Regions from separate parts of the Rhizobium sp. K33 genome, predicted to be linked through region 3. Evidence: predicted binding sites of a transcription regulator. Region 3 holds the regulator's gene; each other region holds the start of a gene.
The links. The regulator LexA, encoded in region 3, represses DNA repair genes until DNA is damaged. The targets are predictions, from matches to a motif close to TGTTCNNNNTGTGTTCNG.

Region 1 (7,406 bases), 360 kb from region 3:
GGATGTTCTCCATCGGACCCGGGCGATAAAGTGCCACGAGCGCGATGATGTCCTCGATGCAGTCCGGGCGCATGCCAATCAGGGCCTTGCGCATGCCGGCGCTTTCCACCTGGAAGACGCCGACAGTCTCGCCGCGTGACAGCATGTCATAGGTCTTGACGTCATCGAGCGGGATCGCCGCCAGATCGACCTTGATGCCGCGTTGTTCCTCGACGAAATCGACCGCCGTCTTCAAAACGGTCAGCGTCTTCAGGCCGAGGAAGTCGAACTTCACGAGGCCGGCCTGTTCGACCCATTTCATGTTGAACTGGGTGACCGGCATGTCGGAACGCGGATCGCGATACATCGGCACCAGCTTCGACAGCGGGCGGTCGCCGATGACGATACCGGCGGCGTGGGTCGAGGCGTGACGGTAGAGGCCTTCGATCTTCTGGGCGATTTCCAGGAGGCGCGCGACGACAGGTTCCTCGTCGGCCGCCTCGCGCAGCTTCGGCTCCTCCTCGATCGCCTTCGACAGCGGCGTCGGATTGGCCGGATTGTTCGGCACGAGCTTACAGATCTTGTCGACCTGGCCGTAGGGCATTTCGAGCACGCGGCCGACGTCGCGCAGAGCCGCACGGGCCTGCAGCGACCCGAAGGTGATGATCTGACCCACCTGCTCGCGGCCGTATTTTCGCTGAACGTAGCGAATGACCTCTTCGCGGCGCTCCTGGCAGAAGTCGATGTCGAAGTCGGGCATCGAGACGCGTTCCGGATTGAGGAAGCGTTCGAAGAGCAGCGAGAAGCGCAAGGGATCGACGTCGGTAATCGTCAGCGCGTAGGCAACCAGCGAGCCCGCACCGGAACCACGGCCTGGGCCGACCGGGATGTCATGCTGCTTGGCCCATTTGATGAAGTCCGAAACGATCAGGAAGTAGCCAGGAAACTTCATGCGCTCGATGACCGAAAGCTCGAATTCCAGCCGCTCGCGATAGTCCTTTTCCTCGTAGCCCGGCGCCATGCCGAGCGCTGCGAGGCGCTGGTCGAGCCCCTCGACCGCCTGGCGGCGAAGCTCGAGCGCTTCCTCGCGTTCGGCCTCTTCCGGGTCATCACTGCCGCCGGTGAAGCGCGGCAGGATCGGCTTGCGGGTATCGAGGATGAAGGAGCAGCGTCGAGCGATCTCGACGGAATTCTCGAGCGCTTCCGGCAGATCGGCGAAGAGCTTCATCATGTCAGCCCGGCTCTTCAGATAATGGTCCGGGGTCAGACGGAAGCGATCGTCATTGGAGACGATGGCGTTGTGGGCAACCGCCATCAAGGCATCGTGGGCATCATAATCATCCCGCGCCGGAAAGAAGGCCTCGTTGGTGGCGACCAGAGGGATGTCATGCTGGTAGGCGAGCTGCACCATGCGCCGCTCATGCGTGCGATCGTATTCCCCGTGCCGCTGCAGTTCGACATAGAGTCGATCGCCGAACAGTTGCTTCAGCGCAAGAAGCCGGCTTTCCGCCTGAGCCTTGTGCCCGTCTTTCAGCATCCTGTCGACAGGACCACCGCCAGCGCCGGTGAGCAGGATCAGCCCTTCCGTGCCACTCTCTTCGAACCAGGAGAGCTTCACATGCGTCGGCTGCCCGGCATCGCCGCCGAGATAGGCACGGCTCACCAGATCGACGAGCCGTTCATACCCGTCTGCATCGGAGGCCAGAACAACGACGGAAGGCAGATCCGGGAGATGCCCGTTGCCACCGCGTTTTTCGCCGGTGGAATCCTCCATATCGATGGACAGCTGGCAGCCGATGATCGGCTGAATGCCGTCCCCGAGCGCCTTCTGGGAGAATTCCAGCGCGACGAAGAGATTGTTGGTATCTGTGATTGCGATCGCCGGCTGCTCGTCGGCAACAGCCTTGCCGAGGATCTTCTTAAGCGGCAGCGCGCCTTCGAGCAGCGAATAGGCGGAATGCACCCTCAGATGCACAAAACCGGGGCCATTGCCCTGCCCACCGGACGCTTCCTTAGCGACGCTGCCCTCGCCCATACCGCTTCATTCCTTGCTTCATGAATCGGTCGGGATTTTCGGTCTTCGCGTCCGCGAAGTCCAGAAGGAAGTCGGGCGGCAAAGCCTTCCTCACCAGCTTTGCCGCCCTTGATTTCAGAGAGCCATCATCAGCAGGGTCATGCTGGATACGAATACGGCCATCGAGGCAAATGCAGCAACGTCGCGAAGAATATCGGTCATTTCTGTCTCCTTGTCCCTTTATGTTTTTATTTTGTTCTTATCTTGTTCCAAAGTCAACCCAAAAAAACCGTGAACCTCGGTAGAGCGATTCTACCGAGGCACGGGCCTGCTTCAGACTGGGATTTGGGTCTTAGACCTCGAGTTCGACGACCTTGCCGTCGACGAGGGTCACACAGCGATCCATGCGGCGCGCGATGTCGTGATTGTGGGTCGCGATCATGGCCGAAAGACCGGACTGGCGGACGAGCGCTTCAAGCGCCGAGAAGACGTAGCTCGCCGTCTCCGGATCAAGGTTGCCGGTCGGCTCGTCTGCGAGCAAGACAAGCGGCGCGTTGGCAACCGCACGGGCAATGGCGACACGCTGCTGCTCACCGCCGGACAATTCGGCAGGCCGGTGGTCGGCACGGTGGCCGACGCGCATATAGTCAAGAAGCTGCTTGGCGCGTTCTGCGGCTTCCGGCTTGGACAGTCCCGCAATCAGCTGCGGCATCATTACATTTTCCAGCGCGGAGAATTCCGGCAGGAGATGGTGAAACTGATAGACGAAGCCAATCGACTTGCGGCGGATGGCGGTGCGTTCCTCATCGCCGAGCTCCTGGCAGGCGACACCGCCCACGGTGACTTCGCCGCCGTCGGGGTGTTCGAGCAGTCCCGCCACATGCAGAAGCGTCGACTTGCCGGTTCCTGACGGGGCGACCAGTGCAACCGTCTCACCGCTGCGCAGCGTGAAGTCCGCCCCCTTGAGGATCGAGAGGACAGTCTCGCCCTGACCATAATGGCGATCGATGCCGGTGAGCGTGAGAACCACGTCTTTTGCCATTGATTTCGGCATCCTCATTCGTAACGCAGGGCCTGAACCGGATCCAGGCGCGAAGCCCGCCAGGCCGGGAAGATGGTCGCCATGAAGGACAGGCTGAGCGCCATGATAACGACGGAGAGCGTCTCGCTCATGTTCATGTCGGCCGGCAGCTGGCTCAGGAAATAGAGTTCCGGATCGAAGAGCACGGTGCCGGAGACCCAGGAGAAGAACTGGCGGATGCTCTCGATGTTGAGACAGACGATCACGCCCAGAAAAACGCCGGCGATCGTGCCAACCGTGCCGATCGCGGCACCCGTCATGAAGAAGATCCGCATGATCGCGCCCGAGGTCGCGCCCATGGTGCGCAGGATGGCGATGTCGCTTGCCTTGTCCTTCACCAGCATGATCAGGCCGGAGATGATGTTTAGAGCCGCGACCAGAACGATCAGCGTCAGGATCATGAACATGACATTGCGCTCGACCTGCAGTGCGGAGAAGAAGGTCTGGTTGCGCTGGCGCCAGTCAGTGAGGAAGATCTGCCGGCCGGCGGCCTCCTCGATCTGCGGGCGAAGTTCGTCGACGGCGTCGGGATCGGCGATGAAGAGCTCGATCGACTGGACGATGCCTTCGACGTTGAAATAGAGCTGGGCCTCCTCGAGCGGCATATAGATGATCGAGGCGTCATATTCGGACATGCCGATCTCGAAGATGCCGGAGACCGGGTAGGATTTGACGCGCGGATTGACACCGAGCGGCGTGACATCGCCTTCCGGCGAGACGAGGGTGATGGTGTCTCCAGCGGCCAGACCAAGCTGAGCGGCCATGCGCGATCCGATCAAGACGCCCTGCCCCGTGGCAAAGCCGACCATGTCGCCGGAGCGGATGTTGGACGACACGACGGTGAGCTTCGTCAGATCATCCGGACGGATGCCGCGCACGAGCGCGCCGGTGCCGGCCCCTTCACGGCCCGAGGCCAGCGTCTGGCCCTCGACCAGCGGCAGCGCCATGGTGACGCCCGGGACTGCCGCAAAACGTTCGGCAAGCCCGGCATAATCGCTCAGCGGCTGGTCGACGGCCTGGACGATCATATGGCCGTTGATGCCAAGGATGCGCGAGACGAGCTCGGTGCGGAAGCCGTTCATCACGGCCATGACGATGATCAGGGTTGCGACACCCAGCATGATCCCGATGAAGGAGAAGCCGGCGATCACGGAGATGAAGGCTTCCTTGCGGCGGGCGCGCAGATAGCGCCAGGCCACCATGCGCTCAAAGCCGGAAAAGGCGCGCGCTGATGCCGCCTTCCCCTTGTCTGCCGTCTCGTTGCCAGCGGCCGTCGTCGCCATGGTCTCTCCTTGCCTCGGGATTGCGGTTTCGCACACCCAGTCTCGGTTCGGCTTGAGGCGAAAAGCCTCAGGCCGTCAGCTTGTTGATCGCGGCCTCGATCGTGAGGGTCTCGCGGGCGCCGGTCTTGCGGTCCTTGAGCTCCACCTCGCCAGCGGCGACGGCACGCGGACCGGCGATGACCTGGACGGGAACGCCGATCAGGTCGGCGGTCGCGAACTTGGTGCCCGCGCGATCGTCCGTGTCGTCATAGAGCACGTCCTTGCCGGCATTCTGCAGGGCGGTGTAGAGGCGGTCACAGGTCGTGTCGCAGCCCTCATCACCCGGCTTCATGTTGATCACAACGGCATCGAAGGGCGCGACAGACGCCGGCCAGATGATTCCGTTCTCGTCATGCGAGGCTTCGATGATGGCGGGAACAAGGCGTGTCGGGCCGATGCCATAGGAGCCCATGTGGACAAGGTGTTCCTTGCCATCGGGACCCTGCACCTTGGCGCCCATCGGCTCGGAATATTTCGTGCCGAAATAGAAGATGTGACCAACCTCGATGCCGCGCGCCGAGAGGCGGTCGCTGTCCGGGATCGCACCGAAGGCGGCCTCATCATGCATTTCCGAGGTTGCGGCATAGACCGAGGTCCACTTGTCGAAGATCGACTGCAGACCGTCGACACTGTCGAAATCAGTATCGACAGAAGGAATATCGAAGTCGACGAAGCTCTTGTGGCAGAAGACTTCCGATTCACCGGTATCGGCCAGGATGATGAATTCGTGGCTGTGATTGCCGCCAATCGGGCCGGTGTCGGCGCGCATCGGGATGGCGCGCAGGCCGAGACGATCGAAGGTGCGCAGGTAAGCGACGAACATCTTGTTGTAGGAATGTATCGCGTCGGCCTGGGTCAGGTCGAAGGAATAGGCGTCCTTCATCAGGAATTCGCGCGAGCGCATGGTGCCGAAGCGCGGACGGATCTCGTCACGGAACTTCAGCTGGATGTGGTAGAGGTTGAGCGGCAGGCTCTTGTAGGACTTCACCGACGAGCGGAAGATGTCGGTGATCATCTCCTCGTTGGTCGGGCCGTAGAGCATGGGGCGGTCCTGCCGGTCGCGGATGCGCAGCATTTCCTTGCCGTAATCCTCGTAACGACCGCTTTCCTGCCAGAGCTCGGCCGACTGCAGGGTCGGCATCGACAGCTCGATGGCACCAGCACGGTTCTGCTCTTCGCGAATGATGGCGTTGACCTTGTCGAGCACGCGTTTGCCGAGCGGCAGCCAGGAATAGATGCCCTGGCTTTGCTGGCGGATCATGCCCGTCCGCAGCATCAGGCGGTGGGAAACGATTTCCGCTTCCTTGGGATTTTCCTTGAGGATCGGCATGAAGTAGCGCGACAGACGCATAACGAATTCCAGATGGTTGTCGATGCCGCGCAAACGCGCGGAATCAGCGATTAAGGATGGATATCAGGAAGCGTTCATAGCCTTTTGGTCTTCAGAAGAAAACCCGCAAGCGCCGTTCACGGTCCCTGCCCACAGCTGGGCCGATTTCGCAGCGCCAAGAGCCACCCTGGGTACAGAAATCGTGCCGACAAGCCCTGCAGATCCGGCCATTCCATGACTTTCATGCGACAAAAACATCTGCAGAAATTTTTTTTGGTGACTGTAACAAATCTGCAAGATTCAGGGGTGACAACGGTCACTGATTGGGCTAGGTTCAGCCCATAAAAGAGGCAGGGAGTTCAAATCTTTGCCACACTCGCGGTCAAGTCTTGGGAGGATCAGATCTAGGCGCGCACGTTCGCAGCCCCTTAAATGGTGAAGGATCACGCGAAGCTTCGAACAAGGTCTTTTGACCTTGTTTTTTTTTGCCTTATCGACAGATGCGTCGTTGCCGTGGGAGATCAGGCTTTGGGCTCAAGGCCCGGCATGATGACGGGCAAGTCATTGAAGCCGATGCCGAAATAGGCGCCGGCCACATACCAGGCGCCATAGATCAGGCCCGATACGATCGTGGTCGTCAGGAATATGCGCAGGGCCCGGAATCGCGCGGGCGCACTCGCGACCGTCCCCGGCACGACCTCCTGCTCTTCGTCCTGGGTGCGCAGTCCAATCGGCAGGACGGCGAACAGCGTCAGCCACCAGATCACGAAATAAACCGCCAGTCCCGACAGGATCGCCATGATGTCTCGCTCCAGACTTGAGCGGCAGGTCCCTACCTGCGCCGTCCGCCTCCTATAAGCGCGGATGCCATCCGGCACAAAGACAAAAGAGTCGCAGGTCGGATTTGTCGGCGATCAAGAAGACTTCATCGCTGCGTGACTGCGCTTCAGACCTGTTCGAGTTCGATCAAGGTGCCGAAGAAGTCTTTAGGATGGAGAAAGAGCACCGGTTTGCCATGGGCACCGATCTTCGGCTCGCCGCTGCCGAGCACCCGGGCGCCGGATGCGGAGAGCTGGTCGCGGGCGGCCAGGATGTCGTTCACCTCGTAGCAGATGTGGTGCATGCCACCTGCCGGGTTCTTTTCGAGGAAGGCGGCGATCGGGGAGGCCTCGCCGAGCGGCTCCAGGAGTTCCACCTTGGTGTTCTCCAGTTCGACGAAGACGACGGTCACCCCATGCTCAGGCAAAGCCTGCGCCTGCGAGACCTTGGCGCCCAGCGTTTCGCGATAGCTCGCGGTCGCCACAGCGAGATCCGGGACGGCAATGGCGATGTGATTGACGCGGCCGAGCATGGTTTCCTCCTGACATTGCGGGCAAAGATTAGGTCATCCCTGCCCGCGCCGTCCCTCAGACTTTCGTCAGGAAGACGGTGACCACGGGCTTCTTGCCCCAGGCCTCGTTGGCGGTGGAGCGGACTGCCCGGCGAACCGCCTCGCGTACGGTCTCCAGATCCTTCCGGCGGCTGCGCGGGATGCTTTCAACGGCACCGAGTACTGCATCATAGAGCGTGTCTTCCATCGACTCGCCCTCGTCATCATACTCCGGCAGACCGAAGGGTACGACCTCGGGATCGCCGAGGAAGTCGAAGCGGCTGTCGAGCAGGACGCTCACTGCTACATGG
Region 2 (7,406 bases), 460 kb from region 3:
AGCCGACTGCCGGCCGGAGGCCAGGCGACCCCGATGACCTACGCGCTCGACAACGGCAAGCAGTATGTCGTGATGGTGGCCGGTGGACACGGCTCCGTCGGCACCACACCAGGCGATTATGTCATCGCCTATACGCTTCCGGACTGACGGTCGCGACCCACAATCGAACCCGCCCACCGCTGTGGGCGGGTTCACTTTCGGCACACTTCGGCGTGTCCGGTCTTGGCGCGAAACGGAACGTTAACCATGTGATTCTACACACATGCCGTAACGTGAGGATGTTTCGCATGAGTAGCCAAGCCATGAACGGCCAGACCAATCCGACGGCCATCGCCTTCTTTCCGCTTGCGAGCCGCCGGGACCTGGTGCGCCGTTCCGCGATCGACCTCGATCGCCTGAATGGCTATGCGGCCACCGAATTCTGGAAGATGACCTGCCGCAGGCTCGGCAACGAACTCCTTGAACTCGGCTGCCCCGAAGACGAGATGCGTGCCGAGATCATGGACTTCCAGGCGGCCGTCCAGGTCGAGCTGATGTGGCTGCACCGCGAAGAAGCAGCCCAGGGCTGAGCCTCAAAGACCTGAGACAAGACTGCCCTCGTGTTCCAGGTCGACGTGCCGGGACGCGCTGCGCGGAGCGACGGCGAGGCGATAGCCCATGATCCGTGCGATGGGCGCGAGCGCGGCGAATAGCAGTTTCTGAACCACCACAGGCGTGCCTGAGATATAGAGGTGGTCGCGGAACGCGTTCAACCCTAGCGCAATCGGCAAGAGCTTTACCGAACCATCCGGCTTGAAGTAGTCCGGCTGCTCGGACGTCCAGCGCGCAAGGTTCAGGAAGAAACGCAGATGCTGTTGCGCGGTCACAAAAGTGACCGTCAGATGCGTGTCTCCGTCGAAGACATTGCGGAAGAAATGGCTGGCGCCTTTCGGCACGGTGATCGACTGGCCTTCCGAGGCGTAGTGTTCCTGTCCGTCGATCATCACCATGACTTGGCCGCTGTTGACGGTGAAGATCTCGTCCGTCTCCGGATGAATATGGGCGACGGCATTGCCGCCGCCGGATCCGCCTTTGCCGAGGACGACGTCCATGCGGCTGGAGATCGTATCCTCATAAGGATGAGTGAAAACGAAAGTCTCCTTGTTGAAAGAATTGAGAATACGGGTGCCGGCTGGCACAAGCGCTTCGCGCATGGCTTTACTCCTTGCTGATCTAGGTTTTGAGTGCGTATTGGAAGCCCGCGGACATGTATCGTGGGCGATGAAAAGCGTGTAGATTGTCAGCGTTTCCGCTTCAAACACCGTTTTTGCCGCGACAATCACCGGATTTGCATAACGTGACCGCATCGTTGAACTTTGATGACTTGCGCTACATGCTGGCAGTCGCCGAGACGGGGACGACGCTTGCCGCATCCAAGATGTTGCGGGTCAGCCAGAGCACGGTTTCGCGGCGCATAGCGGCGCTCGAGGACGCGCTTCAGGTGGAGCTCTTCGACAAGCGGCGAACTGGCTATTTTTTGACCGAGGCGGGGGCACTTCTTCTCGCACCCGCAGAGGCCGTGCGCCATGCCGTCGATGCGTTTTCCGGTGCCGTCGACAGCCTTTCCCGCGAGATCTCCGGTACCGTCCGCTTCACGACCAATGAGGTGCTGGGCTCCTTCGTGCTGCCGCGGTTGATCGAGCGCCTGAGGCAAAGGCATCCCGGTGTGAAGCTCGAAGTGGATACGACCAATGTCCTGCGCGACTTGGTTGGTGGCGAGGCCGATGTGGCGCTGCGGGCGTCACCCGCCCCCACTCAAGCGGGTCTGGTGGGGGTTCGTCTGATCGAGGACTACTGGAGCCTCTACTGCTCGCGGTCCTACAGCCTTCGCCACGGCGTCCCAAGATGCGTCGAAGACCTGGCCGGCCACGCCATAATTGGCATCGATGCCCATGTCCGCGGCCGCCCGATCTTCGATTGGGCAACGAAGAACTTCCCGGCAGAGGTGTTGCTCCGGCACAACTCGGTGCCCGCCGTCTTCACCAGCGTCAGGAATGGCGTCGGCGTCGGCTTCTACTCCGACTTCGTGGCGGCCGGAGATCCGGAACTGGTTTTCTGTTTCCGCCCGCCGGTGCCTCCTGCCGCCGAGGTGTGGCTCGTCACGGATGAGCGGCTGCGTCATGTGCCTCGTGTCCGCGCCGTCATGGACGTGATCAAGGAGCTGGTGAAGGAGATCAGCGGGCAGCGAATGGCGGCGGCGGCTGTGCCGGCCTGAGGGCGCCGTTTTTGCGGCAGTCGGTGCAATTGCCTGTTGGCAAAGTCTTGTGGCGGTTGTCCCGCGGGGCTGGCGTCCTTTAGAACGTTGCCGATCACGAACACAGTTTTCGAGCAGCGACGCCTTGGCCAAACTTCATTTCATCTATGCCACCATGAATGCCGGCAAGTCGACGCTGTTGCTGCAGGCCGCCTATAACTACCGCGAACGCGGTATGCGGGTTGCCACGCTGATCAGCGCGCTCGACAATCGAGCAGGCAAGGGCTTCATCGGCTCCCGCATCGGCTTGAAGGCGGAAGCGGAGGCCTTCGGCCACGATGAGGATCTTTTCTCCGCCATCAAGGCCGATCATGAAGCCTCGCCGCTGTCCTGTGTCTTCGTCGACGAGGCGCAGTTCATGACCACCGACCAGGTCTGGCAGCTCGCCCGGATCGTCGATGTGCTCGACATACCCGTCATGGCCTATGGATTGCGCACCGATTTTCGCGGGGAGCTCTTTCCCGGTTCCAAGGCGCTGCTTGCCATCGCCGATGAACTGACCGAGGCGCGTTCGATCTGCCACTGCGGCCGCAAAGCGACGATGGTCGTGCGCATGGGTGAGGACGGCAAGGCGCAGCGGGACGGGGCACAGGTGTTGATCGGCGGCAACGAGACCTATACCTCGCTCTGCCGGCGTCACTGGCAGCTCGCCTTCGCCGCCGAAGAAGTGCATTCGGCGGCCTGATCCTTACGAGAAGCGAAAAGGCCGATCAGCCGGCCTTTTCCACGAACCCATCCAGCACCCGTTTCTGGCCGGCGCGGTCGAAATCGATCGTCAGCTTGTTGCCTTCGATCGAGGCGATGTTGCCATTGCCGAACTTCAGGTGGAAGACGCGGTCGCCGACAGAGAAGCGCGAGGGTTCCGACGTCGTCGACTTGGCGACCAGTTCACCCTCGATCGTCTTGGCACGGGGCCCACTTTCGCCATAGCCGATGCGCTCGACAGCATGGCCTGAGCGAGTGCCCCAGTTGTCGCGCGTGGCATCCGTCTTGTTCGCCTGGGCGCGTTTCCAGCCCGGCGTGGAATAGCTGTTCTGGAAGGGCTCCTGCTTGTCGAAGCGGGACTGCCCATAGGGGTTGCGACCATAGCCGCCATAGGAGGTCTCGGCTTCGGCGACCTCGACATGCGCCGGCGGCAGTTCGTCGAGGAAGCGCGAGGGCATGGTCGACTGCCAGAGGCCATGAATGCGGCGGTTGGAGACGAACCAGATGTGGCAGCGGCGCTTGGCGCGGGTGATGCCGACATAGGCGAGGCGACGCTCTTCTTCGAGGCCAGAGCGGCCGCCTTCATCCAGCGCCCGCTGATGGGGGAATAGGCCTTCTTCCCAGCCCGGCAGGAAGACGGTCTCGAATTCCAGTCCCTTGGCCGAGTGCAGCGTCATGATCGAGACGGCATCGAGGTTTTCGTTGGTCTCGGCATCCATGACCAGCGAGACATGTTCGAGGAAGCCGCGCAGGCTCTCGAAGGCCTCCATCGAGCGGATGAGTTCCTTCAGGTTTTCCAGCCGTCCCGGCGCTTCTGCAGACTTGTCGTTCTGCCACATGGCCGTGTAGCCGCTCTCGTCGAGGATCTGCTCGGCAAGTTCGGTATGGGGCGTGTTTTCGAGAAGCGACTGCCAGCGGCGGAAGTCGGTAACGACGTCGAAAAGCGCCTTGCGCGCCTTCGGCTTCAATTCGTCGGTCTCGATGATGTCGGCGGCTGCCGCGAGCATCGGGATGTCGCGGGCGCGGGCATAGTCGTGCAGGTTGCGGATCGTGGTGTCGCCGAGGCCGCGCTTCGGCGTGTTGACGATGCGCTCGAAGGCGAGGTCGTCGGCCGGCTGGCAGACGAGGCGGAAGTAGGCCATGGCATCGCGAATTTCGAGGCGCTCGTAGAAGCGAGGGCCGCCGATGACGCGGTAGTTCAGGCCGAGCGTGACGAAGCGGTCTTCGAACTCGCGCATCTGGAAGGAGGCGCGGACCAGGATCGCCATGTTGTTCAAGGGATGCTGCTGACGCTGCAGCTGCTCGATCTCTTCGCCGACGGCGCGGGCTTCCTCTTCCGAATCCCAGGCAGCATGGACGACGACCTTGCCGTCGTTCGGGTCGACGCGGTCGGTAAACAGGGTCTTGCCGAGGCGGCCTTCGTTGTGGGCAATGAGATGACCGGCGGCGCCGAGGATGTGTTCGGTCGAGCGGTAGTTGCGCTCCAGCTTGATGACCTTGGCGCCCGGGAAATCCTTCTCGAAGCGCAGGATGTTGTCGACCTCGGCACCGCGCCAGCCATAGATCGACTGGTCGTCATCGCCGACGCAGCAAACATTCTGCGGCACGCCCGGGGGACGTTGGGCAAGCAGCCTCAGCCACATATACTGCGCGGTGTTGGTGTCCTGATACTCGTCGACCAGCACGTATTTGAAGCGCTGGTGATACTCCTTGAGCACGTCCGGGTTCGCCTTGAACATGCGGATCGGATGCAGCAGCAGATCGCCGAAATCGCAGGCATTCAGGGTCTTCAGGCGGTTCTGGTAGGCGACATAGAGTTCGCGGCCCTTGCCATTGGCAAAGGCGCGGGCGTCACCTTCCGGGATTTGCGCGGGGTCGAGGCCCTTGTTCTTCCAGCCATCGATCATCTGGGCGAACTGCTTGGCCGGCCAGCGTTTGTCGTCGAGACCCTCGGCCTGGATGATCTGCTTGATCAGGCGCACGACATCATCGGTATCGAGAATGGTGAAGTCGGAGGAGAGGCCCACCAGTTCGGCATGCCGGCGCAGAAGCTTCACGCCGATCGAGTGGAAGGTGCCGAGCCAGGGCATGCCTTCGACGGCACCGCCGACCAGATGGCCGATGCGCTCCCTCATCTCGCGCGCTGCCTTGTTGGTGAAGGTCACCGCCAGGATCTGGCTCGGAAAGGCCTTGCCGGTTGCCAGGATGTGGGCGATGCGGGTGGTGAGAACGCGCGTCTTGCCTGTGCCGGCGCCCGCAAGCACGAGGACCGGACCATCGATGGTTTCGACGGCTTCTCGCTGTTCCGGGTTCAAGCCGGAGAGGTAATCGGGCGCGCGAGCCTGGTCACGGGCGGCCATGGCGCGGGCGGCAATGCCCAGTCCTCCGGCGGCAGGCGTGCCAGCCGCGGGGGCAGGAGATCCAGCCGGCTTGCGCGGCGCGGGCTCTTCGTCGAAGAAGGGAATGTCGTCGAAACCGTTACTCATGCGGCCCAATGTAGTGATTCGGGTCGGAAAGGCCAGTGACGGCGTTCTGGTTTTATTCCTTGCGCCGTGTTGCGCACGGATTTCCAGGCGCGTGTCTGACGGGATGTGCTAAGCTCGCCGCCTGAGACTTTCCTTTGCATGCAGCCGGGCCGAGATCACGGTGGCGTGAAAAGACGCGAGATTACAAATCAGTAAGCTTGGCGTTCTGCCATTGCCACTTGGGGTTTGCGCCCGATACTTAACCGACATCATCCAGTTCGACATTTCGGAGCCCTGCATGCCGCTTTGGAAGCAACTCGCCATCAGTATTGCCCTAATTTTCGTTGCCCTCTGTTCCTGGGTCTATTTTTCTCCGGGAGCGGGGCAGACGCTCGTGTCCATGGGCGTGCCGCAATCGGTGGTGGCTCTCGTCTCGGGTCAGCCTGACGGCGAGGGACAGCAGGCCCAGGGTCAGTCGGCTCAGGGCGCTGTACAAGGACAAGGGCAGGGACAGGGGCAAGGGCAGGGCGGTCGCCGCGGCGGCAATCAGAACATCCTTGTAGCGACCCAGCCGGTGACGATCGGCGTGGTCAATGACCGGCTGAGCGCGATCGGTGACGGCGAGGCCATCGAGGCCGTGACCGTCATGCCGCAGGCTTCCGGTACCATCGCGGAAATCCTGGTCTCCTCAGGCCAGAAGGTGAAAAGGGGCGACATCATCGCCCGCCTCGACCGCGAAGAGCAGGTGATCCTGCGCGATCAGGCAGCCGTTGCGCTGCGAAGCGCCAAGGAAAAGGCCGAGTCCTATCGCAACCTGCAGAGCTTCTCGCGCCTCGACGTTCTCGACGCACAGATTGCCGAGGAACAGGCGCAGCTGCAGCTGACGACCGCCGAGCTCAATCTGAAACGTCGCGACATCGTGGCGCCGATCGACGGCACGATCGGGATCGTCGGCGTCAGCATAGGCGACAACGTGACGAACACGACCGCCATCGTCTCGCTCGACAACCGCAGCCAGCTTCTGGTGGATTTCTGGGCGCCCGAGCGTTTCGCAGCCGCCGTAACCCCCGGCATGGCGGTCGAGGCGAGCTCCGTTTCGCGTCCCGGCCAGGTGTTCAAAGGCAGCGTCGAGGCCGTCGACAACCGAGTTGACGAGGCGAGCCGCACGATCCGCATTCGTGCGAAGATCGACAATCCCGACGATGTGCTGCGCGCCGGCATGTCCTTCAATGTCGTCATGCGATTCCCCGGCGACCAGTATGCGGCCGTGAACCCGCTTGCGGTTCAATGGGATGGCGAAGGCTCTTTCGTCTGGCAAATCATTGATAACAAATCCGTGAAGACCCGCGTCACCATTGTCCAGCGCAATTCCGACCAGATCCTCGTCGACTCCTCTTTGACGGAAGGCGACGTGGTCGCGGTCGAAGGACTGCAGCGGGTGCGTGAAGGCGGCGCGGTCGAGGTCGCGGGTGGCGATCGGGCCGGTACCGAGGAGGTCGCCACACGATGAGCGCGACAGAGAACGGTTCCGAACAGTCCGGCCGCAGCTTTACCGCACTGTTCGTCCGCCGGCCGGTGCTGGCTGCGGTGCTCAATACACTTCTTGTCGTTGCCGGTCTGGCAGCCCTGGCCGGCATCGAAATCCGCGAATTGCCCGATGTCGACCAGCCGGTGATCACCGTCAGCACCGACTATGACGGTGCATCCGCTCAGACCATGGACCAGGAGGTGACCCGCATCATCGAAGGGGCCGTCGCCCGGGTGAGCGGCCTCAAGTCCATGTCGTCGCGCTCATCGTTCGGGGATAGCCGGACCACGCTTGAATTCGGCGACAATGTCGACCTCGCCGTGGCTGCCAACGACGTTCGGGATGCGCTCGCGCGGGTGCGCAATCAGCTTCCGGATGATGCGGACGAGCCGCGCATCGTGAAGGCCGATTCGGA
Region 3 (7,406 bases):
GAGCCGTCACTCAGCAGACCCACTTCCTTCTCGAGCGCCGTGCGATGCGCCACGAGCTTGTCCAGCTCTGCGGCCCGCTCCTTGCGAATCCGCTCGAATTCCTGGCCAGCGCGCAGACCATAATCACCATGGATGGAATGATAGCCGAAGTAGGACAGGAAGGCGATTGTCACTGCGGGGAGAATAAGACGACCGTACTTCTTTTTCTTGTGATGTCTGGTCCACATGCCGACAAATGCCCTGAAACGCGAAACTGGATCCAACACTAGCGCCCATGTCTTAACCGACCGTTGACCTTAACAAGGGCGAAAAAGAAAAAGCCCGCGCCGGGGAACCGGTGCGGGCTTTCAAACTGACTCTGTACGCGATCAGCCGCGCAGGATGGACGTGCCGGCGTAGACGGCCTGCGGACCCAGCTCTTCCTCGATGCGGATCAGCTGGTTGTACTTGGCGGTGCGGTCGGAACGGGCGAGCGAACCGGTCTTGATCTGACCGCAGTTGGTGGCCACTGCGAGATCGGCAATTGTCGAATCCTCGGTCTCGCCCGAACGGTGCGACATCACGGCGGTATAGGCTGCGCGGTGCGCGGTCGAGACGGCGTCGAGGGTTTCGGAGAGCGAACCGATTTGGTTGACCTTGACGAGGATCGAGTTGGCAACGCCCATCTTGATGCCGTCGCGCAGGCGGGCCGAGTTGGTGACGAAGAGATCGTCGCCGACGAGCTGGACCTTCTTGCCAATCTTGTCGGTCAGCGCCTTCCAGCCATCCCAATCGTCTTCTGCCATGCCGTCTTCGATCGAGAAGATCGGGTACTTGGCAGCGAGCTCGGCGAGGTACTCGGCCATGGCTTCCGGCTCGAGCGTGCGGCCTTCGCCTTCGAGAACATACTTGCCGTCCTTGAAGAACTCGGTCGAGGCGCAGTCGAGCGCGATATGCATGTCTTCGCCCGGACGGTAGCCGGCCTTTTCGATCGACTTCATGATGAAGTCCAGAGCCGCCGGAGCCGAAGCGAGACCCGGGGCAAAACCGCCTTCGTCACCGACGTTGGTGTTGTGGCCGTCGGCTGCGAGCTGCTTCTTGAGCGTGTGGAAGACTTCCGAACCCATGCGCACGGCGTCGCGGATGGTCTCGGCGCCAACCGGCACGATCATGAATTCCTGGAAGTCGATCGGGTTGTCGGCATGGGCGCCGCCATTGATGATGTTCATCATCGGGACCGGCAGGACATGGGCGTTCGGGCCACCGACATAGCGATAGAGCGGCAGGCCGGAGGACTGGGCGGCAGCCTTGGCGACGGCGAGCGAGACACCGAGGATGGCATTCGCACCGAGGCGCGACTTGTTCGGCGTGCCATCGAGCTGGATCATCAGGTTGTCGATCTGGATCTGGTTCTCGGCGTCATGACCGCCGATCGCATCATAGATCTCGCCGTTGACGGCTTCGACAGCCTTTTCGACGCCCTTGCCGAGGTAGCGCGAGCCACCGTCACGCAATTCAACGGCTTCGTGCGCACCGGTTGAAGCGCCCGAGGGGACCGCGGCACGGCCCATGCTGCCATCTTCGAGATAGACGTCGACTTCGACGGTCGGGTTGCCGCGGCTGTCGAGAATTTCGCGGCCGATGATGTCGGTGATGGCGGTCATGTTCGCTCCCTGGTGACGGAAATTGGACAAGGCTCGGAAGGCCGATCACTGCGCCTGAAGCGCCGGACCCGCCCGTTGAGTCATCTTCTCTTATCCGATGATCGGGAAAATACAATGACGGATCAGAAGCGAAATGAACGAAATCTAATCGATTTAAACTGCAACTGTCGGCGGCGCTTCCGGTTCAACCGATTGAAGCGCCGCCAACGAGGGTCACGCAGCCTTGGCGATGTCGTCGAAGGCAATCAGTTTTTCCAGCAGCCGGCGCATGTCGGTGATCTTGACCATGTTCGGGCCATCGGACGGCGCGTCGTCCGGATCCTGGTGCGTCTCGATGAAAAGGCCGCCTACGCCGACGGCAACAGCCGCGCGGGCCAGCGTCTCGACAAATTCGCGCTGACCACCCGAGGAGCCGCCCTGCCCGCCCGGCTGCTGGACCGAATGGGTGGCATCGAAGACGACAGGCGCACCCATGGCCGCCATGATCGGCAGCGAGCGCATGTCGGAGACGAGCGTGTTGTAGCCGAAGGACGCGCCGCGCTCGCAGAGCAGGACATTCGGGTTGCCGGTGCCGGTGATCTTGTTCAGAACGTTCTTCATGTCCCAAGGTGCCAGGAACTGGCCCTTCTTGACGTTGATCGCACGGCCGGTCTTGGCCGCCGCCACGAGAAGATCCGTCTGGCGGCAGAGGAAGGCCGGGATCTGCAGGACATCAACGGTCGGGGCGACCGCTGCGCATTGCTCTTCCGTGTGGATGTCGGTGAGGACGGGAACGCCGAACTCCTTCTTGATATCAGCAAAGACTTCCATTGCCTTTTCGAGGCCAATGCCGCGCTCGGCAGACAGCGAAGTGCGGTTCGCCTTGTCGAAAGAGGACTTGTAGACCAGGCCGAGGCCAAGCTCCTTGCAGAGTTCGACAAGCTGTCCGGCGATCATGAAGGCATGATCGCGACTTTCCATCTGGCAGGGGCCAGCGATCAGGGCGAAGCGGCCCTTCTGGGAGAAAACCGCCTTGGCCGAACCTTCACCGACCACGACTTCCGAATTGGGAGAAACGCTCATTTCAACTCCTCGAAGGCGAAGGTGACGCCTTGTCCTTTTTCCGGCGCGACAACGAGGCGCGCGCCAATCTTCTGATAGCCGACGCCATTAGCAGCGAGGGCTGCTTCTGTCACGCCGAGATCGGGAACGGCCACCACCACCGCCGCGCCGCGGAGACCGCGTTCAGTCTGGCCTAGCTTAACACCATAATGGGCCGAGAACCCCTCCGGCGTCAGAACATCAACGACCGCGTTCGTGGTGTTGAGGGACATGCCGAAGGAATGGGCCGTCACATCCCGCTGGTCGAGAACCGTTTCCAGGAAATACTGGAAGTCGCTCGGATTTTCCTCCACCAGAACGATCCGCGCGAGGCCCGCCGCACCATTGGCATGGACCAGAAGCGCGCCGCGATCGGCAGGGATCGGGTTCACGCGCTGGCAGCTGAAGGCGAAGAAGTCCGGCGCCCGGAGATCTGCCGCGAAGGCGAGCCGGAACGAACCTTCCGCCGTCCGCCCATCGGGAAACCGGAACTGCCGCGAGAAAGAGAGGATGGGACCGGCGCTCATCCCCTCGTCGCGGTAGAGCTGATCATCGGCTACCGCATCATCCGACTTGACGATGAGGGCGGACAAGCCTTCGCCGTGCCGGAAGCGAAAAGCCTGGTCGCGCGCCACGAACACATTGCCCGTGCGCGCTGCTTCCAGGCAGTCCTCGCGGCTCCCGACAGCCAGCGGCTCCAGATAGGTATCATCGGCGAAAAAGACGCAGGCATTTTCAGTGCCGAAGGGATGGCGTGCGTCGGTTGCGACGGTGAAGCCCAGCAGGCTCAGTCTCTCCCGGCTGGTCTCAAGATCGGTCACGGGCAGGACGAGATGATCGATCGCCCGCGGGCCAGACATGGAATTGGACATCATGGTTTCCTGTTTTCGGGCAAGATTTAGGAACTGCGCGATGGGCTTGAAAGGGCAGCGACCGCCTGTCGTAGCGCGTCGATTTCCTGGCGGGTTTCGCGCAACTCCGTCAGGACCTGCTCGTCGATCTTGTGATGCAGCGCCAGGACTTCAATCTCCGCCTTCAGGTTGATCTCGTAATCCTTCGCCGCCATGAAGCGATCACGCTCGGCCTGTCGGTTCTGGCTCATCATGATGATCGGCGCCTGGATGGCGGCCAACATGGAGAGGAGCAGGTTGAGGAAGATGAAGGGATAGGGATCGAGCGAGCGCGTCGCGAGAATCACCGTGTTCAGGATGACCCAGGCCGCGAGGAACACGAGGAAGCCGATGATGAAGCCCCAGGAGCCGCCGATCCGGGCGATGCCGTCCGCGAGGCGCTGACCGAAAGTGGCATGCGCGAGAAAATCCTCGCCGGCATTGGTCGAGACCGTCCGGCGCTCCCGCGCGCGTTTCAATACCTTCTTCTCCGCCGAGGACAGATCCGCCGCAGACTTACCCAGTAGAAGCTTTTCGATATCCTTCAGCATGCCGATGCGTCCTTGCGCGTGGATAGAGCCGCCACCTGCCTTGATGCCGCTCGACTGCGGCGAAATCGGCTCGTGTCAGTTCTATTTCTGCCGCCTATCGCATTTTCTCACCGGCTCTTCACGGAAATTTATCCCCTTGCGGAACACAAATGGAACAGATAGTGTCTGTTCTGGATTTGTTTCACCCTAGGGGCACCGCATATGCTGACGCGCAAGCAACAGGAACTGCTTCTTTTCATCCACGAGCGGATGAAAGAATCGGGCGTCCCGCCTTCCTTCGACGAGATGAAGGATGCGCTGGACCTCGCATCGAAATCCGGCATCCATCGCCTGATCACGGCGCTCGAGGAACGCGGCTTCATCCGCCGTTTGCCGAACCGCGCCCGCGCGCTCGAAGTGATCAAGCTTCCGGAGGCCTATTCACCGAGTATCCAGCCCCGCCGCGGCTTTGCCCCAAGCGTAATCGAAGGCAGCCTCGGCAAGACCCCGCCGGCGCCAACGCTGAGCAAACCGCCGGTCGAGGACAACAGCTCTTCCATTTCGGTGCCGGTCATGGGGCGGATTGCCGCTGGTGTGCCGATCTCGGCGATCCAGAACAACACGCATGACATCACGGTGCCCGCCGAGATGATCGGATCCGGGGATCACTATGCGCTCGAGGTCAAGGGCGATTCGATGATTGAGGCCGGCATTCTCGACGGCGACACGGTCATCATCCGCAACGCGTCCAATGCCAATCCCGGCGACATCATCGTGGCCCTCGTCGACGACGAAGAGGCAACGCTGAAGCGGTTCCGCCGTCGGGGTGCATCGATCGCTTTGGAGGCCGCAAACCCCGCCTACGAGACACGCATCTTCCCGCCGGACCGCGTCAAGATCCAGGGCAAGCTGGTCGGTCTCATTCGCCGCTATCACTGAGATCAGCGGCGGACGTTGGAGGCGTCGGTTCGGTTGGTCCCTGCCCTCGTGATGGGACGCCGTGTCGGGAGGCGGTCGACGCCGTGCGCCAGTCGTAGAGCCGGTGCGCCGTCCATGGTCTCGGCGCGCCGTCGAAGGATGACCTGACCATCAGTTTGTCAGGATTATCAGCGAGGCCGAAGACCTCGACCGCACCTGAGGCTCTGAGGCTTGTTTGTGAAAACAAGGTAGCGCCCGACCGGCAGGCTGTCATTCGGGTCCGTGCGGCAAGGACAACGATGCTTGCGCGATCACAGGCGAGGCCCAGAAGATCCGAGCGATCGATGGTGATCAGCAGTTTCCCGGTCGAGAGCTTCAAGACACAAGCCTGCTTGATGCAGACAAACCGGGTCGCCTGGGCTGCCGATGTGAGACGGTCGAAAGCGGCCTCCGCCTCTCTGGTCTGCACATCCGTCCACTCCTCGCCGATGCGCCAGTCCGGTGCCGGCGGCAGAGTTTCCGTGAGCATGCGAGGTGCGGTCGCAGCTTCATGCCCGAGCACCGGCTTCCATTGATCGAAGACAAAGGCCGGCGGGCGTAGTCTGTTGGTCGCGAAGCCTGATGTTTCCCCTGTGCCGGTCCAGACGCCGACGAGACGGCCGTCCTCGCTGATCATCAGCTCGCCAATCGATCTCGGTGCGGCCAGCCATGTCGCCGCCACCGTGACGGCGATCAACGCGGTGCCGGCATGCTTCAGGCGCGTGCGCAGCAAGGTCAGCAGCAACATCCCGGCAACAGTGCCAGGCAGAAACAAGAGGGGCAGACGCGGGAAGACATAGCCGCCGCCCCAGCCTGCCACCGTGTGCGCGACCTGCAGGACCAATTCGAGCCCCTGCCCCATGATCCAGAAGAAGGGCGCGTCGAGACCGAATGGCATCAGCAGCATGGCGATGAAGCCCGCCGGCATTACGACCAGCGAGATCAGGGGCATGGCGGCGAGATTGGCCTCCAGGCCATGGGTCGACAGGCGGTGGAAATGGGTGATGGCAAAGACTGCGGTGGCAAGCCCACCGATCAGCGAGGTCGCGAGCGTTCCACCGACGAAAGCAGCACCTCCGGCTGCCACGCGCCAGCCGAGGCCGCGGGCCGGCGGCAGGATCGCCCGCGGTCGGGCGCGCCAGCCGGCATAGCCTGCGATAAGCCCCGCGGTCGCTGCAAACGACATCTGGAAACTGGGTCCCATGACCGTCGACGGCTGCAGGCAAAGGATCGCGGTTGCCGCCAGCGCAAGATTGCGCAGGCTGATCGCGGGTCTGTCGAAGAGCACGGCAACCAGCATGATTGCTGTCATCAGATAGGCTCGCAGGGCCGAGACCTGATAGCCGGAGATCAACACGTATCCTGTTGTTGCAAGAAGCGCTCCGACAGCCGCGATTTTCTTGATTGGGTAACGCGCCGCGAGCACCGGCGCCAGACAGAGCAGCCCGCGAAGTCCAACGAAGAAAATCCCGGCCGCAAGCGCCATGTTGAGGCCCGAGATCGCCGTGATATGGGCGAGACCGGAGACCCGCAGAGCTTCCGTCGCCTCCTCGGACATGGACCGGCGTTCGCCCGTGATGATCGACGCTGCGAAGGCGCCGGGATCACCGGGCAGGATGCTTCGAATGCGGTTCGATATCTGGTCCCTGAGCGAGAAGAGTGCAGCATCGAATCGGGTGGAGAAACCGAGCTCGACCTCCATGTCTGCCGGCTCTCGGCTGGGCGGGCCCAGGAAGAAACCGACGGCACCGATGCCGGAAAAATAGCTTTGAAAGGCAAAGTCGTTGAGGCCAGGAAGCGCGGGTCCTGACGGAAGCGACAGGCGTGCCCGGCCGGTCAGGCGGTCGCCGATGGATGCAGGGACGTGTCTGCTGCGGGCCAGGAGGTTTGCCCGCACAGGCGGACGTCGCACCGTCGGTTCCACCGTTGACGTGATCCTCAGCGTGTAGCGCCATTCCCCGGTGGCACCCTGCTCTCTCCGCTCGACGACTCCCGTTACCGTGGTCACCAGTGGCTGATCAAGGATGACGGTCGCCAGCCGCCGCGTCTCCCATTCGGCGCATAGCATGCCCGCGACAAGCAGACAGGCGGCTCCAACGGACGCGTGAACCACCGTATCGCGGGTTGCGAGCAGGAGGGCGACCGCCAGAAGTGCAAGGGCCGGGCCAAGGACGATTGCCGCGGGCGGGCTCTCGATGCTGAACCAGAGTGCAGCACCGGCACCAAGGCAGACGGGCACGAAGAGGAAAAGATGTCCATGGTGCACCTCCTCGCTCACCGACCGTCTCACGGCGAGGTGCAGGCGC
Region 4 (7,406 bases), 1.1 Mb from region 3:
AAGGATCCGGCGGTGGAGCGGGTGACCTCGGTGGCGCTCGGCTTCCGGGCGATCCGCGACGGCGACTATTCCGAGGCGCTCGATCACTTTAAGTATCAGGGTCCGAATGATCTGGACCGGCTGATGAACCAGCTGCTGATCGCCTGGACGAAGGTCGGCGAAGGCAAAGGCAAGGAAGCGCTGAAGCTGGTGCAGGACCTCAACGGACCGAGCTGGTACGGCATCTTCCAGAACTATAATCTCGGCGTCATGGCGGCCATGGTCGGCGACACGGACACGGCGCGCAAGGCGCTGACCGAAACCGTAACCGACCGCAATGGCGGCGCGACGGCACCCGATACCTTTGCCCGTGCGGTCATCGCTCTGGCAACGCTCGAAGCCCAGGCGGGCAACAAGCAGAAGGCGCTCGATGCGCTGGCTGCCGGCGGCGAGCTCATCACCAATTTTGCGCCCTTCAAGGCACTGCGCGACGAGATCGAGGCCGGCCGTCAGCCGAAGCCCGTGGTCGCAACTGCGGCCCAGGGCGCTGCCGGCGTCCTGTTTTCGATCGGCGGCGCGCTGAACCGCGAAGGCGCGGAAGACACCGTGATGCTCTACCTCCAGCTCTCGCATGCGCTGGACAAGGATGCGGCCGACACGCTGATCCTGCTCGGCGGCATTGCCGAGAATGCGAAGCAGCCGGAAAAGGCAATCGCCTTTTATCGCCAGGTGCCCGAGGCTTCGCCGATGCGGCGGATTTCCGAGCTGCAGCTGGGCCTGACGCTGGCCGAGACTGGCAAGGTACAGGAAGCGCGCGAGCACCTTCTGGCGCTCATCGCCTCCGATCCGCAGGACATCCGCAGCTATCTCGCCTATGGCAGCGTGCTCTCCGACGCCAAGGACTATGCGGCGATGGCGGAGAATTACGACAAGGCGGTCGAGATCATCGGCCAGACGCCGTCGCGGAACCACTGGTCGGTGTTCTTCCAGCGCGGCATTGCCTATGAGCGCCTAAAGAAGTGGGACAAGGCCGAGCCGAACTTCCACAAGGCACTCGAGCTCAATCCCGACCAGCCGCAGGTTCTGAACTATCTCGGCTATTCCTGGGTCGACATGAACCGCAATCTCCAGGAAGGCCTGGAGATGATCAAGAAGGCCGTCGAACTGCGGCCGGATGACGGGTACATCGTCGATTCGCTCGGTTGGGCCTATTATCGCCTCGGTCGCTTCGAGGAAGCCGTCGTCGAGCTCGAACGGGCAGTGGAACTGCGCGCCGGCGATGCGACGATCAACGACCACCTTGGCGATGCCTACTGGCGCGTCGGACGCAAGCTCGAAGCCAAGTATCAGTGGAAGCGGGCTCTTGCCTCCGAACCCGAGGAAGCCGAGGTTCCGAAGATCCAGGCGAAGATCGAGAAGGGTCTGCCGCCGATCGAGGCAGATGCAGCCAAGGTCGAGAGCAAGCCGGCCGAAGAGCCCAAGAAAGACGACAAGAAGACCTGACCCGCATGACACCTGTTGCAGAGCGCCGGCCGGAGCGGATCGTGGAGACGGCTCCGGCCAAGATCAACCTCGCTTTGCATGTCACAGGCCGGCGTGACGACGGGTATCACCTGCTCGACAGTCTCGTGACCTTTGCCGAAGACGGTGATGAACTGGTCTTCGAGACGGCAGATAGCGACAGTTTTCGCGTTGTCGGTCGCTTCGGCACCGAGCTTTCCCAGGACGACAATCTGGTTCTGAAGGCCCGTGACCTGCTGCGGGTGGCCCTTGACGCCCAGGGTCAGCCATATGGCCCAGTCGCGATCACGCTCGACAAGAGCCTGCCGATCGCCTCGGGCATCGGTGGCGGATCGGCGGATGCGGCTGCCACGCTGCGGGGGCTCCTGAGGCTCTGGAAAGCCGAACTGCCCGCTCAGACACTCCAGGAGATCGCAATCCAGCTGGGCGCCGACGTGCCGATGTGTCTCGCCTCCACGCCCTTGCGCGCCAGAGGCATCGGCGAGGCGATCGAGAAGGCCGCGATGCCCTCCGTGCCGCTGGTTCTGCTCAATCCCCTGAAGCCCGTCTCGACCCCGGAGATCTTCCGCAGCCTGACGCGGCGGGACAATGCACCGATCGGCGAGATGACTGCGGCGCCCAACGTTTCGGAATGGATGAAGTCGCTCTCGGTGCTGCGCAACGACCTGCAGCCGCCGGCCGAAGCGCTGGTGCCGGAGATTGCCGAAGCCTGCGACCTGCTTCGCCAGAGCCTTGCCGGTTTCGTGCGCATGTCCGGCTCTGGCGCTACCTGTTTCGGTCTCTACGAGACCGAGGCTGCAGCGATGAAGGCCGCCCTTGCGCTTTCGGCCTATCGGCCGAACTGGTATGTGCTTCTGACACGCACCGTCCCGGGAGAAAGCTGATGAGCCGCATCGACGAGAGCCGCCCCTTCATCCCCGTGGGCATTGCCGTGCTCACGGTTTCCGACACCCGCAGCCTCTTCGACGACAAATCCGGCGACACGCTGGTTGCCCGTATCGAAGAGGCCGGCCATCGGCTCGTCCAGCGCGCCATCGTGAAAGATGACAAGGCCGCGATCCGGGCGCAGGTCGAAGACTGGACGAAGCAGCCGGAGATCGATGTCGTTATCACCACCGGCGGCACGGGCTTTACCGGCCGGGACGTGACGCCCGAGGCGCTGGAGCCGCTGTTCGAAAAGCGCATGGACGGCTTTTCCGAGGTCTTCCACCGCATCTCCTACGACAAGATCGGCACATCGACGATCCAGTCTCGTGCTACGGGCGGCGTTGCCAATGCCACCTTCATCTTCGTGCTGCCCGGCTCGCCCGGCGCCTGCAAGGACGCCTGGGACGGCATCATCAAGCTGCAGCTCGACTATCGGCACATGCCCTGCAACTTCGTTGAAATCATGCCACGGCTCGACGAGCACCTGAGGCGCAGCCAAGGCTGAGCGCCGTCTTCTCGTACACGGAAATCCGGATCAGCGACGTGCTTCGCGCGCGACCCAGGAGGGTATGATCTCGGAGGCCAGACGGCGTGGCTTGTGGCCTTTCGCAAGCTGCAGAAGCTCCCTGCCCTCTCCGGCCAGGCCCAGCGCCTGACGCTTGGGAATGAGCAGACCGTTTTCCAGAAGCGGCCGGCTGCGGGTCAGGCGGCGGTAGAATGGCAGACGATAGAGCCGCGATTCGGAGAATCGGGCCGGGGCCTTGTTCAGCGCCACATATTCGGACACCTCATCGACCCAGCCTGCCCCCAGTCGCGCCCCCGGCTCGATCAGCAGCAGCCACTGACCCCGCGCCGTCGCCAGCAGATCCTTCATGTCCCATTGCTGATAAAAGCGGCAACCGGCGGCGTCGGCGACCAGCGAGGAGCCGTCTTGCGAGCCGTGATCGAGGACAATGACATCGCTGACAAGACCCTCGACAGCGCCTGCCACCAGCACGGACAGGGTCTGTGCCAGCTCGGGTTCCTGATCGTGGCATTCCATGATGACTGTGAGCATTGCCTATATCTATCGCATTGCACAAACTTTTGCCACAAGCAGTTTGGATGAAGTTTGTTCTTGCATTGTTCTCATTTTCCGTTTAGGAATAAAGTCATTGAGCGGGGCTGCAAAGCCTGCGAGGAGCAAACATGAACGAGCTGTCTCTTGTGAGCCAGGCTGCCTTCCAGCCCGGCAATACGGCAGATATTGCCGATGCGATGATGAATGCTTCGGGCATGCGGATCGAGATCGATCGGCGGCGCGGACGTGCGGCCGGCATCAATCCCGCAGGGCGGTTCGAGAGCCAGGAACGCGTGGCCTTCGACGATGGCTGGCAGACGCTCGAGGACATGCCGCCCTTCCGCACCGAGGTGCAGGTGGAAAAGCCGCGCAGCGTCATCACCCGCAACGAATCTCCCGATATCCCCTTCGATCGCTCGATCAACCCTTATCGCGGCTGCGAGCATGGCTGCATCTATTGCTTTGCGCGGCCTACGCACAGCTACATGGGCCTGTCGGCCGGTCTCGACTTCGAGGCCAAGCTGTTTGCCAAGCCGGATGCGCCGCGCCTCCTGGAGCGGGAGCTTTCCAAGCCCGGCTACAAGGTGAAGCCGATTGCTATCGGTACCAATACGGATCCCTATCAGCCGATCGAACGGGAATGGCGCATCATGCGCCAGATCCTCGAGATCCTGGACAAGGCGAACCACCCGGTGGTGATCGTGACCAAGTCGGCGCTCATCCTGCGCGACATCGACATCCTGAAGTCCATGGCCGAACGTGGTCTGGTGAAGGTCGGAATTTCGGTGACGACGCTTGACCGCAAGCTGGCACGGACGATGGAGCCCCGCGCCTCGACCCCGGCCAAGCGGCTGGAGGCGATCAAGGCGCTGTCGGAAGCCGGCATTCCTGTGGCGGTGATGATGGCCCCGGTCATTCCGGCTCTAAACGACCACGAGATCGAGCGGATCCTCGATAGCGGCAAGGCGGCCGGCGCGTCGGAGGCAAGCTATGTGCTCTTGCGCCTCCCGCTCGAAGTGAGCCCGCTGTTTCGCGATTGGCTCTTGCAGAACTATCCGGACCGCTATCGGCATGTGATGTCGCTGGTGCGTTCGATGCGCGACGGCAAGGATTATGACGCCGAATTCGGCAAGCGGATGAAAGGTGCCGGCCCCTATGCCTGGCAGATCAGCCGCCGGTTCGAAATGGCAACCAAACGGCTCGGCCTGATGCGCCGCAGCCTGCATCTGAGGGAAGATCTGTTCGTCTCGCCCAACAGCGACGGGGTTCAACTCTCTCTGCTCTGACGGGTTTCTATTCGTGATTCCGGTGCTGTTGTCCGCCGCCTCGCACCGGATGTGGTCCCTGGTAAGCCGCCCCTGTCGCCATGATCGGCGATCGGGACCGGGGACTTGCAGGAGGTCGGGTGCGCGTGCGATTTCTGCCGCATGAAACGTCGCACGCCACCCGATTCTCCTGGCCTCTTCCCTGACCTGCCGCTGGTTCCAGATTTCTCGCTCGAGAGCCGCGCCAAGCGCCGCGGCAGCTGGCCGGTCGCCGGAACCGATGAGGCAGGACGCGGGCCTCTGGCAGGACCGGTCGTTGCCGCCGCCGTGATCCTCGACCCCAAGCGCATTCCTGAGGGATTGAACGATTCGAAGAAGCTCTCGGCGAGCCAGCGGGAAGCGCTCTATCAGGTTATCCTGCGGCAGGCGACGGTCTCCATTGCCTCGTCGTCACCCCGGCGCATCGACCTCATCGACATCCGCAAGGCGAGCCTCGATGCCATGCGCCGCGCTGTGGCGGGGCTCGACCAGGAGGCATGCCATGTGCTGGCCGATGGCCGCGATGTTCCCCCTGGTCTGATCTGCGCCGGGGAGGCCGTGGTGAAGGGCGATGCGCGGTCGGTCTCCATCGCAGCCGCCTCGATCGTCGCCAAGGTGATGCGCGACCGGATGATGGTTCGCGCCGGGCTCGTCTATCCCGACTACGGTTTCGAGGTGCATGCCGGTTACGGCACAGACCGGCACCGCAGCGCCATCGTCACCCATGGCCCCTGCCCTCTGCATCGCATGAGCTTCCGCCCCCTGAAGGCCGAAGCGCCGGAAGAAGCCGACATCATCCAGGACTAGTGCCGGAAGGCCGTCCTCCGCATTGAAGCTCAGGCAAGACGATCGCGGGACCCGTCTTCCCATGCGGCTGCGGCACGGTCACCGCACAAAAGGAAACGCCCCGATCGGCGAACCAATCGGGGCGTCATTCATAACTTTCCAGAGGCTGTCTGAAATCAGTTGAGGCGCGACTTCACTTCGCCAACGGAGGCCTTGAACAGCGACTGCTGAACACTTTCGTCGGCCTTCTTGGCCAGAACCTTTTCGGCAGCAGCCACAGCAAGGTCGACGGCGGCGGCGCGAACGGCGTTCACAGCTTCGGTCTCGGCCTGCTTGATCTTCTGCTCGGACAAGGCGTTGCGGCGGGCAACGAATTCCTCGGTCTTCTGCTTGGCTTCAGCCGTCAGGGCTGCTGCTTCGCGTTCGGCAGCAGCAACGATGGCTGCAGCCTCGGCTTCGGCTTCCTTGCGCTTGCGCTGGTATTCGGCCAGCAGGTGCTGTGCCTCTTCACGCAGGCGCTTGGCTTCGGCGAGTTCGTCGCGGATCTTGTCCGCGCGCTCGTCGAGAGCCTTGGCCATCATGCCGGGAACCTTGAGGTAGGCAATCAGGACGAAGAAGAGAACGAGCGCAACGAGTGCCCAGAATGTAGCGTCCATGGTGCTCAGGCTCCCTGCTTGGCGATGCCGGAGACGGCAGCCTTGATGTCAGCCGCGGTCGACTTGGTGCCGATGAGTTCTTCGACAATCGTGCCGACGGTGTCGATCGCGATGGTATCGACTTCGGCGAAGGCGCGAGCCTTGATGTCGGCAATGCGGCTTTCGGCGGCAGCGATCTTGGCGGACAGTTCCGCTTCGATGGCGGCGCGTTCAGCATCGGCCTTGGCCTTGGCTTCGTCGCGGGCAGCGGAAGCGATCTGGCCGGCTTTCGCCTTGGCCGCGGTCAGCTCGCGCTCGTAGGTTTCGATGGCGGCATCGGCCTCCGACTTCAGACGAGCAGCCTCGTCGAGATCCTGGGCAATGCGGTCGTGGCGGTTTTCGAGGATACCGCCGACGCGGGGCACGATGACCTTCTGCATGAGCATGTAGAACACGCCGAACGTGATCACCAGCCACAGAAGCTGCGACGGATAGGTCGAGAAATCGAACGGCGGGAACACGCCGCCGCCATGAGCCTCGTCGTGGGCCACGCCGGTCTCGGTGTGAAGCTGGCCTTCTGCCGGGGTTTCCTGGGCAAAGGCGGGGGTCACAAACATGCTCACCTCCAGGTGTATGCTCAAATGCGCGAGATCACGGCTGCCTTGTTGGCGCGCCGTGATCCCAAACTCCAGCCGTTATTAGACGGCGAACAGGAGAAGGAGAGCGATGAGCAGCGAGAAGATGCCCAGAGCTTCCGTAACGGCGAAGCCGAATACCAGACGGCCGAACTGGCTGTCGGCAGCCGACGGGTTGCGCAGAGCGCCCGTCAGGTAGTCACCGAAGATACGGCCGAGAGCGAGGGAGGTACCAGCCATGCCGAGGCATGCGAGACCCGCGCCGATGTACTTTGCTGCTTCCGCTTCCATATGGATACTCCTTCGAATGGGTTGTTGCGGCTGTTTTTGACACCCGGGTGGCCGGGGCCAGCGACTTTATTCTCAGTGACCACCATGCACGGCGTCGTTCAGGTACATGCAAGTCAGTACCGCGAAGACGTAGGCCTGCAGGAAGGCAACGAGAAATTCGAGAGCGGTCATGGCGACCGTCATGATGAGGGGCAGGATCGAACCCGCAACGCCAACGGCACCGGCAGCGCTCATGGACACGACGAAGCCCGCGAAGACCTTGAGCGTG

Region 1: the regulator LexA is predicted to act here: its motif matches at 2,248-2,265, upstream of dnaE (DNA polymerase III subunit alpha).
Region 2: the regulator LexA is predicted to act here: its motif matches at 5,527-5,544, upstream of M1E12_RS09840 (ATP-dependent helicase).
Region 4: the regulator LexA is predicted to act here: its motif matches at 3,540-3,557, upstream of M1E12_RS02055 (PA0069 family radical SAM protein).

Annotation. Positions count from the first base shown of each region.
Region 1 is NZ_CP096478.1:1,148,059-1,155,464, reverse strand. It holds gene dnaE (DNA polymerase III subunit alpha) at 1-2,014, opposite strand, end outside; gene M1E12_RS05695 (ABC transporter ATP-binding protein) at 2,346-3,035, opposite strand; gene M1E12_RS05690 (lipoprotein-releasing ABC transporter permease subunit) at 3,050-4,357, opposite strand; gene proS (proline--tRNA ligase) at 4,425-5,747, opposite strand; gene M1E12_RS05680 (DUF1467 family protein) at 6,248-6,526, opposite strand; gene mce (methylmalonyl-CoA epimerase) at 6,673-7,077, opposite strand; gene M1E12_RS05670 (ribonuclease J) at 7,133-7,406, opposite strand, start outside.
Region 2 is NZ_CP096478.1:1,973,254-1,980,659, reverse strand. It holds gene M1E12_RS09865 (glucose/quinate/shikimate family membrane-bound PQQ-dependent dehydrogenase) at 1-147, shown strand, start outside; gene M1E12_RS09860 (DUF6074 family protein) at 288-569, shown strand; gene M1E12_RS09855 (cupin domain-containing protein) at 573-1,193, opposite strand; gene M1E12_RS09850 (LysR family transcriptional regulator) at 1,337-2,254, shown strand; gene M1E12_RS09845 (thymidine kinase) at 2,379-2,978, shown strand; gene M1E12_RS09840 (ATP-dependent helicase) at 3,004-5,484, opposite strand; gene M1E12_RS09835 (efflux RND transporter periplasmic adaptor subunit) at 5,762-6,973, shown strand; gene M1E12_RS09830 (efflux RND transporter permease subunit) at 6,970-7,406, shown strand, end outside.
Region 3 is NZ_CP096478.1:1,511,391-1,518,796, reverse strand. It holds gene M1E12_RS07620 (FtsB family cell division protein) at 1-227, opposite strand, end outside; gene eno (phosphopyruvate hydratase) at 369-1,643, opposite strand; gene kdsA (3-deoxy-8-phosphooctulonate synthase) at 1,857-2,705, opposite strand; gene M1E12_RS07605 (VOC family protein) at 2,702-3,595, opposite strand; gene M1E12_RS07600 (DUF1003 domain-containing protein) at 3,622-4,164, opposite strand; gene lexA (transcriptional repressor LexA) at 4,366-5,082, shown strand; gene M1E12_RS07590 (ComEC/Rec2 family competence protein) at 5,063-7,378, opposite strand.
Region 4 is NZ_CP096478.1:444,276-451,681, reverse strand. It holds gene M1E12_RS02075 (tetratricopeptide repeat protein) at 1-1,482, shown strand, start outside; gene M1E12_RS02070 (4-(cytidine 5'-diphospho)-2-C-methyl-D-erythritol kinase) at 1,488-2,384, shown strand; gene moaB (molybdenum cofactor biosynthesis protein B) at 2,384-2,932, shown strand; gene M1E12_RS02060 (glycosyltransferase family protein) at 2,963-3,484, opposite strand; gene M1E12_RS02055 (PA0069 family radical SAM protein) at 3,616-4,773, shown strand; gene M1E12_RS02050 (ribonuclease HII) at 4,915-5,598, shown strand; gene M1E12_RS02045 (F0F1 ATP synthase subunit B) at 5,754-6,233, opposite strand; gene M1E12_RS02040 (F0F1 ATP synthase subunit B) at 6,239-6,829, opposite strand; gene M1E12_RS02035 (F0F1 ATP synthase subunit C) at 6,911-7,138, opposite strand; gene M1E12_RS02030 (F0F1 ATP synthase subunit A) at 7,211-7,406, opposite strand, start outside.